Regions from separate parts of the Gracilibacillus thailandensis genome, predicted to be linked through region 1. Evidence: riboswitches for the same ligand, from Rfam matches in the RefSeq annotation. Region 1 holds a riboswitch; each other region holds the start of a gene.
The links. A riboswitch is a leader RNA that binds a small molecule or an ion and turns the genes downstream of it on or off. The one in region 1 is predicted to bind S-adenosylmethionine.
Positions count from the first base shown of each region.

Region 2: it holds a riboswitch for S-adenosylmethionine, as region 1 does, so the genes downstream of both, GH715_RS19795 (MetQ/NlpA family ABC transporter substrate-binding protein) here and GH715_RS05835 (PLP-dependent aspartate aminotransferase family protein) in region 1, are expected to answer to the same signal.
Region 3: it holds a riboswitch for S-adenosylmethionine, as region 1 does, so the genes downstream of both, GH715_RS18070 (inorganic phosphate transporter) here and GH715_RS05835 (PLP-dependent aspartate aminotransferase family protein) in region 1, are expected to answer to the same signal.

Region 1 is NZ_WJID01000014.1:9,614-11,820, reverse strand. Features, by position in the region: gene cls (cardiolipin synthase) at 1-471, opposite strand, end outside; gene GH715_RS05840 (Hsp20/alpha crystallin family protein) at 554-1,009, opposite strand; SAM riboswitch class I at 1,164-1,275, shown strand; gene GH715_RS05835 (PLP-dependent aspartate aminotransferase family protein) at 1,351-2,207, shown strand, end outside.
Region 2 is NZ_WJID01000093.1:6,547-8,753, reverse strand. Features, by position in the region: gene GH715_RS19800 (methionine ABC transporter ATP-binding protein) at 1-404, opposite strand, end outside; gene GH715_RS19795 (MetQ/NlpA family ABC transporter substrate-binding protein) at 423-1,220, opposite strand; SAM riboswitch class I at 1,301-1,411, opposite strand; gene GH715_RS19790 (iron-containing alcohol dehydrogenase family protein) at 1,509-2,207, shown strand, end outside.
Region 3 is NZ_WJID01000072.1:14,764-16,970, reverse strand. Features, by position in the region: gene GH715_RS18075 (methionine biosynthesis PLP-dependent protein) at 1-588, opposite strand, end outside; SAM riboswitch class I at 663-765, opposite strand; SAM riboswitch class I at 928-1,028, shown strand; gene GH715_RS18070 (inorganic phosphate transporter) at 1,155-2,207, shown strand, end outside.

The DNA.
Region 1 (2,207 bases):
GAGATGATCAGATCTAACTATGTAATACAGTAAATGAATATGATCGGTCGCATTTTCGATATCTTCCAATAACGAATTAAACTTTCGATTGCCATCAGTAAATATGTTAACTTCGTTATCCTGTGAAAAGATGGCATCATTATTCCGTAAATGCAAGTAAAATAAATCTTTGTATTGATACATCCTAGGATCATTAATAAAGAAATCTCCATTTTCAATGTCTCGCAATTGATGCTGTACAGCGGTTTTGACACCTAGCTTGCTTTTGGTATCCCATGTAAAAATCGTTTTATTACTTAATTTCCGACCAAAAATAAGATATAAGATAAAACCAAAAATTGGGATGAACGTCAAGACCATAATCCAAGCCCATGTAGCAGTAGCATTTTTGCGCTCTAAAAAGATAATGGTTAAAGATAAAAGAATATTAAAAATTAAGATAAAACTAACGACTAGTTGTGTAATCTCCACATGAAGCCCTCCCTTCCCTTGACACCTTACACACTATAAATATAGCACAATTATGACCAAGCTAATAGCAATCGCTATCAGCTTAGTCGATCGTAATCGAATCATTGTCTTTTTTCGTTTTAGGACCTCTAATTTCTAACACTCCATTTTGGAAGCTTGCTTTGGCTGTTCTTTTATCAACTGCATATGGCAATGTAATGGTGCGCTCGTTACGATGCTGTCTTCTTTCCTTATGATAATAATGATACGATTCATCATACTGTTCGGTTTCCTCAAGATGATCTATCATTACTGTAATTTGATTACCAACTATACGCAGTTGTATTTGCTCTTTTTTTAGACCTGGCAAATCGACACGAACGATCCACTCTTGCTCTGTTTCAGCAACATCCACAGGAATTTGTTTTGGTACTTTTGCTTGTTCAAAAAAACTATCGATTGTTTCCATCACATTGCGTGTCGGTTTTTCGTAAAGAAACGCATCTAATTTCTTAATGAAGTCTTCTCCCCACTCTGGGATTCCACCTTTCTGTGCCATTTTGCTCACTCCTTTCTAATAAAATTCCCACTTTATTTTATGCATCTAGGTGACAAATGATCCTGTCGTTAATTTTTATTAATATTCTGATTTTTTATTGACGGTTTCCAATATATAACTTATAATAAGTACAATTGAATTGTATAAGTAGTAACTCTTATCTAGAGTGGCAGAGGGAATAGGCCCTATGAAGCCCGGCAACCGTCAGTTTGAACATCAAATTGAAAAGGTGCTAAATCCTACAGGTTCAACCTGAAAGATAAGAGGAGGACAACTAGTATTTTCAACCTCTTCTTACCTTTTGTTAAGAAGAGGTTTTTTATTTTTAAGGAGGGTACATAATGACAAATTCGTTCCAATTTCCAGGTAGTGAAACCAATCTATTACACGGAGGACAACAAGTAGACCCTGCAACAAATGCCCGTGCTGTTCCAATCTATCAAACTACGTCTTACGTATTTAATGATACGGAACATGCACAGAATTTATTTGCTTTAGCAGAAATGGGCAATATTTATTCTCGGATTATGAATCCTACAGTCGATGCGTTCGAACAACGTATTGCCCTGTTAGAAGATGGCGTAGCGGCAGTCGGGACAGCATCTGGTGCATCTGCTATCACGTTAGCTATTTTAAACCTTGCTAATGCAGGGGACGAAATTGTTGCAGATAGTAATTTATACGGTGGTACTTTCAATTTGTTTAACAAAACATTACCTAAATACGGTATTGACGTGAAATTTGTAGACGGAACAGATCCAGAAAATTTCCGAAATGCGATTACACCTAAAACAAAAGCAATTTTTGGTGAAGTAATTACAAACCCTAGTTTGAATGTATTTGATATTGAAGCTGTCGCTGATATCGCACATGAACAAGGTGTACCATTAATTATAGATAATACTTTCGCAACGCCATATGTATGTAAGCCGATCAGTTGGGGTGCTGATATCGTAGTACACTCCGCAACTAAATGGATTGGCGGCCATGGGACATCGATCGGTGGCATTGTCGTAGATAGCGGCAGATTTAATTGGAATAATGAACGATTCCCTGGCTTCACTGAACCTGATGAAACATATCACGGTATACGTTTTGGAATTGATATTGGACCACCTGCATTTGCCATTAAATTGCGGGTACAATTATTACGCGATATCGGTCCATCTTTAAGTCCACAAAATGCATTCTATTTCTT
Region 2 (2,207 bases), on a different contig from region 1:
TTTAACTTATCCTGCAAACCTACTATTTGAATATACTTTTCTACACGTTTATCAATATCCGATTTTGGTACGCCCGTTAACTTCAAAGGCAATGCAATATTCTCATAAACTGTACCCGTTTTTAAAAGATTAAAGGATTGAAAAATCATCCCCATTTGCTGTCTTACTTCATTTAATTGATTACCACTTAACTTGGTTAAATCGTGACCTTCAAATAAAACTTGACCAGAAGTCGGCTTTTCTAACAAATTGGCCATTCTGACTAATGTACTTTTACCAGCCCCACTATAGCCAATTACACCAAAAATAGATCCTTCCTTCACTTTTAGTGATACGTTATGAAGGGCTTTAACTTCTCTTTTCTTGTCTTGAAAAACTTTCGTTAAGTTTCTAAATTCAATCATGCTGTATGTGCCCCTTTCTTACCATGAAGGAACAACTGACCCTGCGAAGTCCTCCTCGATAAATTGTTTTACTTCCTCTGAACGATAAATATCAATTAATTGTTTAATTTGTTCATCTTCGACATTCTCTTCTCTCGTCGCTATAATGTTTACCCATGGTGAGTCTTTTGGTTCCATGTGAAGAGAATCCTCTGTTGGCACTCGTCCACTCTCTAGTGCATAGTTCGTATTAATCGCCGCAACTTGCACCTCACCTAATTGTCTAGGAATTTGTGATGCTTCTAGTAGTACAAATTCCAAGTTTAATGGGTTATCTTGTATATCCTTCACAGATACTGTAACATCTGCATCTTCTGGTAACGTAATTAAACCAGCATCTTCAAATAACATTAATGCACGTGGCTCACCTGAAGAGTGGTTTGGTAATCCTACCTTATCGCCTTCTTGCAATTCATCTAAACTAGCATATTGGTCAGAGTAAATCCCCATTGGGAAATTTACTGTATCCGCTACTTTAACTAAGTCTAAATCTCCTTCATCACGTGCATTATTCATAAACGGTTCGTGTTGAAAGATGTTTGCATCAAGTTCACCTTCGTCTAAAGCTGTATTGGGCATCACATAATCGTTAAAGACATGCACTTCTATCTCTAATCCTTCATCTGCTGCCAATTCTGCTACGTGATTTAAAATATCTTCGTGTGGTCCTGCCGTTACACCGACATCTAATGTGCCACCACTATCTGCATTTTCTCCTCCACAAGCTGCTAAAATAAGAATGATTGCTACACTAATAAATCCTACAAGCTTCTTCATGTTGTATCCCCCTCATATAATTTTCCATTAAAAAATCCCTATCTTCTTTTGAGATAGAGAATCCTATTTTCATAGTTTTTCTCTTATCTCCCAAACAGTTCAACTGTTTGCTGGATTTAGCACCTTTCTATAGAAGTATAGATGGTTGCCGGGTTTCATTGGGCCAGTCCCTCCACCGCTCTAGATAAGAAATTTTCAAATTTTATGCTAACGAGTATAGCGAACTACAGAATGTAAGTCAACCTTTTTTTCAGAAAATTCGATATATATTGACACTTATTCGTTCCAATGGCATACTTCTTACCATATCACAATCATCGAGGTGAAGAGATGGACACATTACATATCAAAGGCGCCCCTAATTATTATCAATGCCGAAATGGGCTATTATATGATCTATTTGATTTGTTACAACAACATCAATTTAACCAACTACTTGTTATTCATGGTGATCAATCATGGGCGAAAGTAAAAACATATTTTGCAGACCCTGCATTACCTTGCCAATTTATTGCTTATAACGGAGAGTGTTCACACCATGAAGTAGAGCGAATTGCAAAGTTAACTAAATCAGAAACAACAGCTGTGATCGGTATCGGTGGCGGAAAAATATTAGACATTGCCAAAGCTTGTGGAGACCGTTTAACCTTACCAACTATTTTAATACCTACGTTAGCGTCGAATTGCGCACCATGGACACCACTATCAGTCTTCTATGATCAGAATGGTAACTTTCAAGAATACATTATCTTCAACAGTAGCACTTATATGTTATTAGTAGATCCTAACGTGATTTTGGACTCACCAAGAGCCTATCTCCGTGCAGGAATTGGGGATACAATCGCGAAATGGTATGAAGCAGATGTCTTAACACGCGAGTTACCCGAAAAGCCTGTTTCATTAGACATCGCTTTATATGCAGCTAAGCTTTGTCGTGATGTACTGATCGATGAAGGTGAAGTGGCACTAGCAGCAATTGATCAACAA
Region 3 (2,207 bases), on a different contig from region 1:
ACCTAAATATTTGGTAGCGGAATGAATCACAATATCTGCCCCTTGTGTTAAGGGCTGTTGTAAATAAGGTGTGTAAAAGGTGTTGTCAACAATAAAGAGTAATTGATGCTTCTTTGCCAATGTAGCTAATTTCTCGATATTAATTTCCATTAAAAGCGGGTTAGTTGGTGATTCTATGAAAATAGCTTTCGTTCTTGGGCTAATATACTGCTCCATTTCTTCTACATCTGCATATACTGGTTTGATGTTATAAGATTCCTGAAAATGCTGAAACAATCGATAACTTCCACCATAAATGTCCTCGGTTACAATTATTTCATCATCTTGCTTGAATAAGGAGAAGACAAGTTGGATGGCAGCCATACCTGACGAACAGGCGTATCCTTTTGCCCCTTTTTCTAATGTTGCAATCGCATCTTCTACAATTTCCCGTGTAGGATTTGCTGTCCGTGTGTAATCATAACCAGTTGACTGTCCCAGAGATGGGTGTTGGTATGCAGTTGATAAATAAATAGGTGCTTCTACTGCACCAGTACGCGGATCTTTCCGATTACCTATTTGCGCAAGAGTAGTTTCGATATTGTTCATTTTGCTCCATCCTTTCTAAAATAAAAAAAAGAGGTCTTCGATAAGTAGAAGACCTCCTTGATTAAGGTTGCATTCTCTTATCTTTGGTAATATACCGTCTGGATTTAGCACCATACAATTGCATTGCTGGTTGCTGAGGTGTCATCGGGCCAGTCCCTAGACCTCTCTCGATAAGATATTGTAATTATGGAAATATAATACAAACATCATACAACATTAAGGAAGTAATTACAAGGTAAATCTTAAAAAAATATTTATATGGAATCCATTGACAATTATGAAAGAATGGCTTATAGTATGTACATTATCAACAGTGGAAAAAAATGAAAATAACATATGATCTTATCAAGAGAGAAGGAGGGAACTGGCCCGGCGAATTCTCAGCAACAGGCTAAAAAGCACTGTGCTACTTCCAGCAGGTATTACTTGGCAGATAAGAGGAAAACTCCTACTTTATCGTCAAGTAGGAGTTTTCTATATTTATAATCCAAGTTTTCCTATTGGGATAGGATATTTATACTAAAAATAATTCCACTTTATTGTAGTGGTGAAAGTTGGGATCTGAGATGTTAGCAATCATCGCGATATTAGCTGCTTGTCTATTTGCCTTTAATATTGGAGCGAGCGGTTCAGCAGCTAGCATGAGTATTACGTACGGCACTAAAGTAATCAAGCAACGTAAGTACGCGTTAATCATCGCAGGAGTAGGTGCTGTTACGGGTGCTATACTTGGAGGTCAGCATGTTACGAATACGCTTGGAAAAGGTATCATCTCCGAAGAAATTTTAGATGTAAGAATTGCTTGTATTATTTTAGTTGTTTCCGGTTTTACATTGTTAATTACGAATTATATTGGAATTCCGTTATCCACGAGCGAGGTAACAGTGGGAGCTATCATTGGAGTTGGCCTCAGTTATCAACAACTGAATCTTCAAATGGTATTACTCATTATAGCTTTTTGGATCATTATACCAGTTGCGGCTTTTTTAATCACACTGTGTCTTGAAAAAATCAGAAAAAAAATAAATAATAAAATAAATTATCGGCCACCAGTAAAGCTTTTAACTTTTTTATTACTGTTAACTGGTATAATTGAAGCGATAGCTGCTGGTATGAATAATGTAGCAAATGCATTAGGACCGTTAGTAGGCGCAGGGATTACTTCGATGGAAATGGGTTTACCTTTGATGGCGCTCATTGTAGCATTAGGTAGTATTTTGTTTGGTGGCAGAGTATTAGAAACCAATGCCAAAAAGATTACCTCACTGACTTTAGGAAATGGTATTGTGATTTCCGGTGCAACAGGAGGTTTGGTAGTAGTTGCCTCCTTATTAGGTATTCCAATACCGATGACCCAGGTAACTACTTCGGCGATAGTCGGGATAAATGCCAGCAAACAATTTAAAGAAGTTTGGAAACAAAAAATTATCCATCAAATAGCGAAAGTATGGATTACATCGCCAATCGTATCATTAGTGATTGCCTTTGGCTTAACAGAAATAATGGTTCATCAAAGTTTTGATCAAGTGATACTGTTAGCGTTAGCCATTATTGCTACTTATATTTTAGTCAGATATCGAGAAAAACCAACAAAAGCTAATACAAAAAAAGGATGGGAT